DNA from 2 places in the Rhizobium sp. BK181 genome. Region 2 is predicted to be linked to the other one. Evidence: predicted binding sites of a transcription regulator. Region 2 holds the regulator's gene; the other holds the start of a gene.
The links. Region 2 encodes PhoB, which activates phosphate uptake and scavenging genes when phosphate is short. Its sites were predicted from a motif close to TGTCATNNANCTGTCAT; they were not measured.
Positions count from the first base shown of each region.

Region 1: a site for PhoB is predicted at 2,483-2,499, ahead of phnC (phosphonate ABC transporter ATP-binding protein). Genes of this name have one in related genera too.

Region 1 is NZ_JACHZA010000001.1:1,276,550-1,282,476, reverse strand. Features, by position in the region: gene phnL (phosphonate C-P lyase system protein PhnL) at 1-83, shown strand, start outside; gene FHT77_RS06440 (DapH/DapD/GlmU-related protein) at 80-697, shown strand; gene FHT77_RS06435 (hypothetical protein) at 1,029-1,430, shown strand; gene FHT77_RS06430 (ribonuclease H) at 1,510-2,031, shown strand; gene FHT77_RS06425 (hypothetical protein) at 2,079-2,291, opposite strand; gene phnC (phosphonate ABC transporter ATP-binding protein) at 2,555-3,400, shown strand; gene phnD (phosphonate ABC transporter substrate-binding protein) at 3,490-4,395, shown strand; gene phnE (phosphonate ABC transporter, permease protein PhnE) at 4,467-5,447, shown strand; gene phnE (phosphonate ABC transporter, permease protein PhnE) at 5,456-5,927, shown strand, end outside.
Region 2 is NZ_JACHZA010000001.1:978,968-984,894, reverse strand. Features, by position in the region: gene pstA (phosphate ABC transporter permease PstA) at 1-398, shown strand, start outside; gene pstB (phosphate ABC transporter ATP-binding protein PstB) at 413-1,228, shown strand; gene phoU (phosphate signaling complex protein PhoU) at 1,272-1,985, shown strand; gene phoB (phosphate regulon transcriptional regulator PhoB) at 2,022-2,705, shown strand; gene FHT77_RS04990 (GcrA family cell cycle regulator) at 2,789-3,322, opposite strand; gene FHT77_RS04985 (aspartate aminotransferase family protein) at 3,751-4,947, shown strand; gene argF (ornithine carbamoyltransferase) at 4,990-5,907, shown strand.

The DNA.
Region 1 (5,927 bases), 300 kb from region 2:
ACGATGAGGAAGTGCGCGAGGCTGTCGCCGACCGCATTCTCGACGTCCAGAAGTTCTCGCCGCGAAAGGCAATCGCAGCATGAGCCGCAAGATTGGCCTCGAGCCCTATTTTCATGAAACGGCATCCGTGAAGAACGCCACCTTCGGCCGCTTCACGGAGGTCTCGGAGCGTTGCCGCATCGAGGAAGTCGAATTCGGCGACTATTCCTATGTCATGCAGGACGGCGCCATCTGGTGCGCGACGATTGGCAAGTTCGTCAACATCGCCGCTTCGGTGCGCATCAATGCCACCAACCACCCGACTTGGCGCGCAACGCTGCACCACTTCACCTATCGCGCCGCCGATTATTGGCCGGATGCGGATATGGAGACCGACTTCTTCGAGTGGCGCCGCTCCAACCGCGTCGTCATCGGCCACGACGTCTGGATTGGCCATGGCGCCACTATCCTGCCCGGCGTCACGGTCGGCAATGGCGCGGTCATCGGCGCTGGTGCCGTCGTCTCCAAGGATGTCGCGCCCTACACCATCGTCGGCGGCGTCCCCGCCAAGCTGATCCGCGAACGCTTCCCGAAAGAGGTCGGCGAACGGATGGACAAGCTCGCCTGGTGGGACTGGGAGCACGACCGCCTGCGCGTTGCGCTGGCCGATTTTCGCGCGCTGAGCGCCGAAGATTTCCTCGCCCGCTACGAAGCATGATCAACGGCCCCGGAGCTTGGCCGCCCAAAAAGCGGCCGGCCGATCGCCGCTATTCGCGGCTCGCCCGGGCGCTAAAACTTGCAGCCGACGAAGCATCGGCGCACCCCGTTGTCACAATAGTCGCGTCTGTCTCTGCTAGGGAAGAGCCGGAGGCGACCCCTGTTTGCCGCAAGGATAACCACCCGTCTTGGCCGTGGATGAGCTTGCGCGAATGCCAATTCCTGTAAGAATTGGAAATACATTGTGACTAAGTCTTTACAAAAGCTAACCTTTTTCGGCTTGTCTGATAAACGTACTTCATGGATATTAGGCTGATCTTGAGGAAGTCATCATGATCAGAATGATTGAAGATCCGGCGGAATTGGCCGGCGAAGATATCACTGGCAAATATATTCTGCGCAAGCTGAACTATCATTGGTTCGCTTACGGCAAGGCTGCAATCGTGACGGCCTGCAAGGGCACGATCCTGCAGCTTGAGCGTGAGGAAACGGTCTATTCGGAGCAGTGGGGTCGTCGCGCCTACACGGGAACCGGCAAGCGGTATCCGGGTGGCATCTGTCCGATATCGGCGGTCGCCTGCGTCTGCGATACCCCGGACGACGTAAATGCCGTCATCCAGCTCGATGTCGAAGCGACAGACGAGTTCTATCGGCTGATCGCCACGACGGAAGCCAGGGTTCGCGCCCTTGCCTCTTCGTCAGAGAATACGGTTTTTCTGGCTGCTGCCGAATAGGTCTGGCGTTCCTGGTGGTTCGGTATAAGACCGAGCATCCGCGATCCGTCGTTCGCGGATGGATGTCCACAAGGCGCAAATGACCGACCACCCCGACACTGTTCTCCTCCCTGAAGATATCGCCGCCGGGCACGAACTCCACGTCTTCGCGGACGGTTGCTACGAACCTGTTTCGGGGGAGGGCGGCTGGGCCTTCGCGGTCTTTCGCGACGATGCGGAAGTCGCCTCCGGTTTTGGCGGCATCAAGGATACCGCCAACAATACGACGGAACTGATCGCGCTGCTCGAAGCCGTGACCTGGATCAACGCCAACGCCACGGAGGAAGCTGCTGTCGTATGGTCCGACTCGGCTTACGCCGTCAAAGGCTGCAATCAGTGGCGCCACATCTGGAAGAACAACGGCTGGAAGAAGATAAGCGCCAACGCGAAGGCCCGGAGCCGAACCATCGCAAATCCGGATCTCTGGAAAGCGATCGACGGCCAGCTGTCTCGCAATCGCCTGCTGACCATCGCCTGGTGCAAGGGCCATTCGGGCCTTGCCGGCAACGAGCGCGCGGATGAGCTTGCCGAGCGCGGCCGCCTGTCGTTGCGTGGCAGGTAGGCGCTGCCGGCGCGTAACTTGCCGCGATCAACTATTGGCTTCTGCCCTCACGCCCACGGGTTCTTCGCCAGCTGCCATTCCCCGGTTTCGTCAGGCTCGACGCGCTTGTTGCCGCGATAGAAGATCGGCAGTCCGGTCTTCTTGTCCATGGAAAAGCGGCTGGGCGTGAACTTCTCGTCCTCGTGTCCACGGATGGCGAGAGCGAGTGCCTCTTTGAACTTCCCGTCTTTGCACAGGCTTTTGAAGAGTGTCTGATCCATCGCTTTGCTCCACTATCGTCGGGTCCCGGATTGCCTGCCATCGACTGGTGGTCCGGTCAACCGTCAACGGCGACAGGCCGGGGGTTGAAATCGCAAGGCGAGACGCCGACCAGCAGGTCCTTGTCTGCAGGCAAGCCGGCCGGGTTTCGTTATCCACCAAAGCCTCGATTATGACAGTCCTTACATAAAACTGACATTGGAGCTTCATGAACCGGGACTAATGCACTCCCCCATATCGCATCTGGACTATGAGGAAGAGCATGATGTTCGAACTGAAGAATGTCACCCGCCGTTTCGGAACCAAGACTGCCGTCGATTCCGTGACGCTCGATATTCCTCAGGGACAGATGGTCGGCATCATCGGCCGCTCGGGCGCGGGCAAGTCCACGCTGCTGCGTATGATCAACCGCCTGCAGGAGCCGACGTCAGGCTCGATCCATTTCGCCGGCGTCGAAGTCTCGAGTCTGCGTGGCCATGCACTGCGCAATTGGCAGCGCGACTGCGCGATGATCTTCCAGCAATTCAATCTCGTGCCGCGCCTCGACGTCCTGACGAACGTCATGCTCGGCCGTCTCAATCATCGCTCGACGACGATGAGCCTGCTCGGCGTCTTCAGCCGCGAAGAGCGCATTCACGCCATTGCCGCCCTCGAGCGCCTCGGCATCGAGCAGACGGCGCTGCAGATGGCCGGCACCTTGTCGGGTGGCCAGCAGCAGCGCGTCGCCATCGCCCGCGCCCTGATGCAGAACCCCAAGATGCTGCTCGCCGATGAGCCGATCGCCTCGCTCGATCCGCTGAACGCCAAGATCGTCATGGATGCACTCCGCGACATCAACGAGCGTGAAGGCATCACCGTCGTCACCAACCTGCATACGCTCGACACCGCGCGCAATTACTGCGAGCGCATCGTCGGCATGTCGGCCGGTCGCGTCGTCTTCGATGGTAAGCCGTCCGAACTGACGGCGGAAGCCGTCAAGCAGATCTACGGCACCGACAAGGACGGCGCCGGCATCGACGAGACGATGACCTCGACCTCGATCAACATTCCCGCGGCCGCTGCCGCCCAACAATCCGCCGGCTTGCAACCGCTGGCGCTGGCCGGTCTCTGAGAGGGGCGGCCTCGATCGTAAGCCTGCGTTATGGGCACACTTCTTCTTAAACAGAATTGCCGGAGACCCCGGTCAATCAGGAGAGAACCATGTTGAAGAAAGCACTTTTTGCCGCCACGGCGCTGTTTGCGCTCGCCGGCGTTTCGCATGCTGCGGACCTCAAGGAATTCCGCGTCGGTATCCTCGGCGGCGAAAACGAAGCCGACCGTCTTCGCAACTACGCTTGCCTTTCCGACCACCTGAAGCAGGAGTTCGGCTTCGAGAAGGTTTCGCTCTTCCCGGCTGCCGACTATGACGGCGTTATCCAGGGTCTCCTCGGCGGCACGCTCGATTTCGCCGAACTCGGCGCTTCCGGTTACGCAGCCGTCCACATCAAGGACCCGAAGGCTGTAACCCCGATCCTGACGACGCAGCAGGAAGACGGCTCGACCGGCTACTACTCGATCGGTCTCGCTCTGAAGTCGGCCGGCATCAAGGACATCAAGGACGCCAAGGGCAAGAAGCTCGGCTACGCCGATCCGGACTCCACGTCTGGTTACCTGATCCCGCTGACGCAGATCCCGAAGGACACCGGCGTTCCGAACGACAAGTACTTCGCTTCGACGCAGTTCAACGGCGGCCACGAGAACAACCTTCTCGCTGCCTATGACGGCAAGGTCGACGTTGCTGTTGACGATAGCTCGGGCATCGGCGACTTCAAGGACGGCTACACCTCCGGCACCTTCCGCAAGGCTGTCGACAAGGGCACCGTTGATCCGAACAAGCTCGTTGAAGTATGGCGCTCGCCGCTGATCCCGAACGGCCCGCTCGTCGTTCGCAACGAACTCGGCACCGAGTGGCAGGCCAAGCTCACGGACTTCTTCATGAAGCTTCCGGAAAAGGACGCCAAGTGCTTCGCAGCCATCGAAGGCGGCGACTTCAAGGGCTACTCCAAGGTCAAGCCTGACTTCTACAACGCGATCATCGACGCTCGTAAGGCTGCCATCGGCGGCTGATCGATCTCCAGATCGAGAGGGGCGGCCCTTGCGGCCGCCCTTTTTCCTGCCAAGAAAGCGGACATCGTTTCATGACTTTTGCCGATCCTCATTCCCAGACGCACAGCGCGCAGCAACCGCAGCAGAGCGCCCATGAAATCGGCGAGGCGTGGAGCAAGATGGTGGCGCGCCGGCGCCTCTACACCGGTCTCGGCCTGGTGATCCTCCTGGTCGCTTTCGTCAGTTCCGTGAAGTTCGCCGACGAAAGCAATGCCGGCCATTTCTTCGAACGCCTTCCGCACCTCTTCGATTTCGTGAGTTGGCTTGTTCCGAAGGACTGGAACGACGTCTGGCGGGCGCTGTTCGATATCGAAAGCCCGAGCCACCAGACCGGCGAAGAATACAATTTCGCGCTCGGTCGTGTGCCGGTATGGGGCAGCTTCTATATCCCCGAATATTTCGAGCTGATGATCATCACGATCAACATCGCGCTGGTCTCGACCATCATCGGCGTCGTCTTCGCGATGCCGCTGAGCTTCCTCGCAGCCCGCAACCTGTCGCCCTCTTCGCCGCTGCGCATCGTCGTCAAGCGCCTCATGGAATTCCTGCGCGCTTTTCCCGAGATCGTTATCGCCGGCCTCTTTGCCGCCATTCTCTCGATCGGTCCGGTCGCCGCCATCATCGCCGTCAGCCTCCACACGATCGGCGCGCTCGGCAAGCTCTTCTACGAAGTGGTCGAAAACATCGACATGAAGCCGGATGAGGGCATGAAGGCCGTTGGCGCCAGCTGGGCCGAGCGCGTCCGCTTTGCCGCGCTGCCGCAGGTTCTGCCGAACTTCATGTCCTATGCGCTGCTTCGGCTTGAGGTGAACGTCCGCGCCTCCACCATCATCGGCGCCGTCGGCGGCGGCGGTATCGGCGAGGAGCTGAAGCTTTCCATCTCGCGCGGTTTCGGTGCCAAGACCGTGGCCCTGGTTCTGTTGCTCTTCATCACCATCGTCGCGGTTGACCAGTTCTCCGCATGGCTGCGCCGCCGCCTCGTCGGCGAGCATGCCTTCCTTCTGCAGCATTGAGGTCCGCCATGACGGTGATCGACGCCAACCGGATGCATGAAATCGAACTCCGCTATCCGGACTACTTCAAACGTTCCTTCCGTCAGCGGTTCGGCGGCCTGATGATCGTCATCGCGACGCTGCTCTACGGCGTCTACGCCACCTGGTTCTTCGACTTGCCGAAGCTGCTGGCCGAAGCGCATTGGGAACGTGTCGGCCTCTATCTCAGCCAGTGGGTGAGCTACGACGTCCAGCCGGAATTCCGCATCGGCGATACCGGCATCACCGTCAAGTATCCGCGCTTCTCGCCGCTGGGCGACAACCCGCATCCCGATTGGGTGGTCAACAACCCGGATGGCAGCGTCTCGGTTTCGGTGAGTGGCGAGAGCCGCACGGTCACGGTTTCGAAGACCGAAGCCGTCGTCACGGCCCACGGCATCGCTGTCCCGGTCGAACTGTCGAGCGGTGCGCCGAAGGTCGTGGGCCCCGTCCCGAGCTGGA
Region 2 (5,927 bases):
TCATCATCGCGACGCGCGCAGCGCTCCGCGCCGTGCCGCCGTCAATCCGCGCGGCTGCCCTTGGTCTCGGTGCCTCGAAGATGCAGATGGTGTTCCACCACGTCCTGCCGCTCGCGATGCCCGGCATCCTGACCGGCACGATCATCGGCCTGGCACATGCACTCGGCGAGACGGCTCCGCTGCTCTTGATCGGCATGGTCGCCTTCGTCGCCAACGCACCGGCAACGCCGATGGAGCCTTCGACAGCCCTGCCGGTCCAGGTCTACATGTGGGCCAACGAAGCCGAGCGTGCCTTCGTCGAGCGCACATCGGGTGCCATCATCGTCCTGCTCCTGTTCCTGGTCGTCATGAACTTCGGAGCCATTCTCTTGCGTCGTCGCTTTGAGCGCCGCTGGTAAACGGAGTAGACATTATGAACATGTTGACGGAAGCAGCAGTTGAGAAGGCGCTGGATCAGAAGATGAATACCGTTCCCTATAAGATGATCGGCCAGGACGTCTCGGTTTACTACGGCGAAAAGCGTGCGCTTTTCGATGTGAAGCTAAACATTCGCGAAAACACGGTGACAGCATTGATCGGCCCGTCCGGTTGCGGCAAGTCCACCTTCCTGCGCAGCCTGAACCGCATGAACGACACGATCGATGGTTGCCGGGTTACCGGCAAGATCACGCTCGATGGTGACGATATCTACGATCCGGATATCGATGTCGTGGAACTCCGCGCTCGCGTCGGCATGGTGTTCCAGAAGCCGAACCCGTTCCCGAAGACGATCTATGAGAACGTCGCCTACGGCCCGCGCATCCATGGTCTTGCCAAGTCGAAGGCCGACATGGACCAGATCGTCGAGGTCAGCCTGCAGCGCGCCGGTCTGTGGAACGAGGTGAAGGATCGCGTTCATGAAGCCGGCACCGGCCTTTCCGGTGGTCAGCAGCAACGTCTCTGCATCGCCCGCGCCGTTGCCGTCAGCCCGGAAGTGATCCTGATGGACGAGCCGTGCTCGGCTCTCGATCCGATCGCCACGGCAAAGGTCGAGGAGCTGATCCACGAGCTTCGCGAAAACTACACGATCGTCATCGTGACGCACTCGATGCAGCAGGCCGCCCGCGTTTCGCAGCGCACGGCGATGTTCCACCTCGGCAATCTCGTCGAGGAGAACGACACCGACAAGATGTTCACCAACCCGGACGACCCGCGCACCCAGGACTACATCATGGGTCGCTTCGGTTGATCGCCGGCGTCGGTAACCCTCACCATATTCAAGGATGAGCCCTATGGCATCGACACATATCTTTTCTGCCTACGACGACGATCTGAAGTTCCTGTCCCGCCGTATCTCGGAAATGGGCGGCCTGGCCGAGCAGATGGTCTCGGATGCGGTTCGCGCCCTCGTCAACGGCGACACGGCTCTGGCCCAGAAGGTCATCTCCGACGACGTGATCCTCGATCACGCCGAACGCGAGGTTGGTGACAAGGCGATCGTTACGATCGCCCGCCGCCAGCCGATGGCCGCCGATCTTCGCGAAATCATGGGCTCGATCCGCATTGCGGCTGACCTCGAGCGCGTCGGCGATCTTGGCAAGAACACCGCCAAGCGCGTCATTGCCGTCCAGAGCGCCGGCGTGCCGCGCAGGCTCGCTCGCGGCCTCGAGCATCTCTCCGAACTGGCACTCGTCCAGCTCAAGGAAGTGCTCGACGTCTACACGAGCCGGGCCGCCGACAAGGCAAAGTCGATCCGCGAACGCGACGAGGAAATCGACGCGATGTATACCTCGCTGTTTCGCGAGATGCTCACCTACATGATGGAAGATCCGCGCAACATCACCAGCTGCACGCATCTTCTGTTCTGCGCCAAGAACATCGAGCGTATCGGCGACCACGCGACCAACATTGCCGAAACCATCTATTACATGGCCACCGGTGCCCAGCCGGAAGGCGAACGTCCGAAGGACGATACCGCCAACACCGTCGGCGCCGTCACGGAATAATCGTTCCGCGACCGTGCCCCCAGGAGACCGAAACGAATGATACCCAAAGTAGCTGTCGTTGAAGATGAAGAAGCGCTGAGCGTGCTTCTTCGCTATAACCTTGAAGCTGAAGGCTTCGAGGTCGATACCATCCTGCGCGGCGACGAGGCCGAGATCCGGCTGCAGGAACGCACGCCGGACCTGCTGATCCTCGATTGGATGCTCCCGGGCGTGTCGGGCATCGAACTCTGCCGCCGCCTGCGCATGCGGCCGGAAACCGAGCGCCTGCCGATCATCATGCTGACAGCGCGCGGCGAGGAAAGCGAACGCGTTCGCGGCCTCTCCACCGGCGCCGATGACTACGTCGTCAAACCGTTCTCGACGCCGGAGCTTGTCGCCCGCGTCAAGGCCATGCTGCGTCGTGCCAAGCCCGAGGTACTCTCGACGCTCTTGAAGTGCGGCGACATCGAGCTCGACCGCGAGACGCACCGCGTTCATCGCAAGAGCCGCGAAGTTCGCCTCGGCCCGACCGAGTTCCGTCTCCTCGAGTTCCTGATGGCGTCACCGGGGCGCGTTTTCTCGCGTTCGCAGTTGCTCGACGGCGTTTGGGGTCACGACATCTATGTCGATGAGCGTACTGTCGACGTGCACGTTGGCCGCCTGCGCAAGGCGCTGAACTTCTCCAACATGCAGGACGTCATCCGCACCGTGCGTGGTGCCGGATACTCCATGGAAGCCTGAGGCTTCCCTCGACCTCCATACTGCTTCAACGAAAAACGGGCCCGCGAGGGCCCGTTTTCTTGTGTCCTTATCCGGCTTCCGGGTCAGGCGACCCGGTTGGCTGCCTTGCGGCGCTCGTTGACCGGCTGGTACGCCATACGCTGGTGGTACGTGCAATACGGGGAATTATCCGGAGATTCGCAGCCGCAGAAGTGGAAGTCGTCCTTCAGCGGATCACCGACCGGCCACTTGCAGGTGCGTTCGGTCAGTTCCGTCAGGCCGAGGCGGCGGGAAATCGGAACGACCACGTTTGCGGCCGGGCGGAAGCTGACTTGCTCGATAGCATCGATTTCGATCTCTTCCTTGAGCATCGTCGCACCCTGCTGGCGGGTGACGGTGCGCGTGGTGACGCGAGATGCATAGTTCGGAGCGCGCGGCGCGGATGTGGTGCGCTTGGGCGTTCTGACAGTTGTCGTCGAGCCTCCGGCCTTGGCTCGGCCGGGCAAACTCAAACGGTGGACTTTGCCGATGACGGCATTGCGACTTACACCGCCAAGTTGTGCTGCGATCTGGCTGGCGCTAAGGCCCTCGGACCAAAGCTTCTTCAGTTTTTCAACGCGCTCGTCTGTCCAGTTCATGCCCCTGTCTCCGCCTTATTAGCGTTGGTGTAGGCAGAATCCTTCACCGTTGCCCCGGACGTATCCGAGGCAAGAAACGCTTGCTCGATTTTGGTGACTAGTTCCGCCGCATGCAGTCTAGTAATTGAGTTTTAACCTAGTGTGAGGCTGACTCTGTGACAAGAGTCGGTTGAATCCCGGCGAATCGAATTTCAAGTTTTCCCCAACTTGCTGGACGGGAGAGTCATTTCTGCAACATTAGTTGTTGATAGGTCCTGCGGCCTCAGATGGCTGCTTGACGCATGTTGCAAAGCCTCAGTTTTGTTGACATCGCAGTGCGAAAAGTAAATAGTGCTGCTCGCCGCCGAAAGGCGGCATTTTTAATTTTCCGGACCTGCTTTCCTTAGCCGGAATCCGGCCACTGGTAATCAATGACAGGAGATCGCGCCATGGCTGAAGCCGCGCTTTACGATACCTACTCTCGTGCCCCGCTGCGGTTCGAGCGAGGCGAGGGCGTGTGGCTGATCACCGAAACGGGCGAGCGATATCTTGATTTCGGCGCGGGCGTTGCTGTCACCTCTGTCGGTCACGGCCATCCGCACGTGGTGGGGGCGTTGAAGGAGCAGGCAGACAAGGTCTGGCACCTTTCCAATATCTATGAGATCCCCGGTCAGGAGACGCTCGCGAAGCGGCTGACCGAGGCGACATTCGCCGACAAGGTGTTCTTCACGAACTCCGGCGCGGAAGCCTTGGAATGTGCGATCAAGACCGCACGCCGCTATCAGTTTTCGAAGGGCCATCCCGAGCGGTTCCATATCATCACCTTTGAAGGCGCCTTCCATGGCCGTACGCTGGCGACAATCGCGGCCGGCGGCCAGGAGAAATATCTTGAAGGCTTCGGTCCCAAGGCACCCGGCTTCGACCAGGTTCCTTTCGGCGATCTCGATGCCGTTCGCGCTGCCATTACAAGCGAGACGGCCGCTATCCTGATCGAGCCTATTCAGGGAGAAGGCGGCGTTCGCCCGGCGACCAACGAGTTTCTGAAGGCGCTCCGCGCAATGTGCGACGAGCACGGTCTGCTGCTGATCTTCGACGAAGTGCAAACGGGCGTGGGCCGCACCGGCAAGCTTTTTGCCCATGAGTGGTCTGGTGCCGCCCCCGACATCATGGCAGTTGCCAAGGGCATTGGCGGAGGTTTCCCGCTTGGCGCCTGCCTTGCGACGGCAGAGGCCGCTTCCGGCATGAAAGCCGGTACCCACGGCTCCACCTATGGCGGCAATCCGCTGGCCATGGCTGTCGGTAGTGCCGTGCTCGAGGTGGTCCTCGCGGATGGCTTCCTGCAGCAGGTGCGCGACGTCTCGCTGGTCTTCCGTCAGGGGCTGGCCTCGCTCAAGGATCGCTATCCTGATATCATAGAGGATATCAGGGGCGAGGGACTGCTGCTCGGCGTCAAGGCAGCCGTGCCGTCCTCCGAACTGCTGCAGGCGATCCGTGATGCCCATTTGCTCGGCGTGCCCGCTGGCGACAACGTCATTCGCCTTCTGCCGCCACTGGTCGTTACGCCTGACGAAGCCCGCGAGGGCCTGGCCCGCCTCGAACGCGCAGCCGAAAGCCTGCGCGCTTCGAAGGTTAAGAAGACGGCTTAATGGACAGTGCCTGTTGCAAGACGGGCGTGATAGGTAAAGACAATGGCTTCCCCCAAACACTTCCTCGACCTCTCCGCCGTCGCGGCATCCGACCTGCGGCTCATCATGAATGACGCGATGTCACGCAAGCAGGCCTTCAAGGCCGGGCAGGGCGACAAGCCGCTCGCTGGCAAGATGCTTGCGATGATCTTCGAGAAGCCTTCGACCCGTACCCGCGTGTCTTTCGATGTTGGCATGCGTCAGCTCGGCGGCGAGACGCTGTTCCTGTCCGGAACCGAAATGCAGCTAGGCCGCGCCGAGACGATCGGCGACACGGCAAAGGTGCTTTCGCGTTATGTCGATGCGATCATGATCCGCACGACCGATCACGCCCGCATGCTGGAGCTGGCCGAGCACGCAACAGTTCCCGTCATCAACGCGCTGACCGACGATACGCACCCCTGCCAGATCATGGCCGACATCATGACGTTCGAGGAGCACCGCGGACCCATCAAGGGCAAGACCGTTGCCTGGACGGGCGACGGCAACAATGTGCTGCATTCTCTGATCGAAGGCGCTGCCCGCTTCGGCTATCGCATGAACATGGCGGTACCCCTTGGTTCCGAGCCAAAGGATCACTATTTGAACTGGGCCCGCAATGAGGGCGCCGAAGTCATGCTTGGTCACGATGCTGACCGCGCGGTTGCTGGCGCCGATTGCGTGGTGACCGATACCTGGGTCTCCATGAATCAGGAACATCGGGCCCGGGGTCACAACGTCTTCCAGCCTTATCAGGTCAACGCGGCTTTGATGGCACAGGCCGGCAAGGATGCATTGTTCATGCATTGCCTGCCCGCCCATCGTGGTGAGGAAGTCACGGACGAGGTGATCGACGGCCCGCAATCCGTGGTCTTCGATGAAGCGGAAAACCGTCTTCATGCGCAGAAGTCGATTCTTGCTTGGTGCCTGGGCGCGATCTGAACCATACTGGATGCCACATC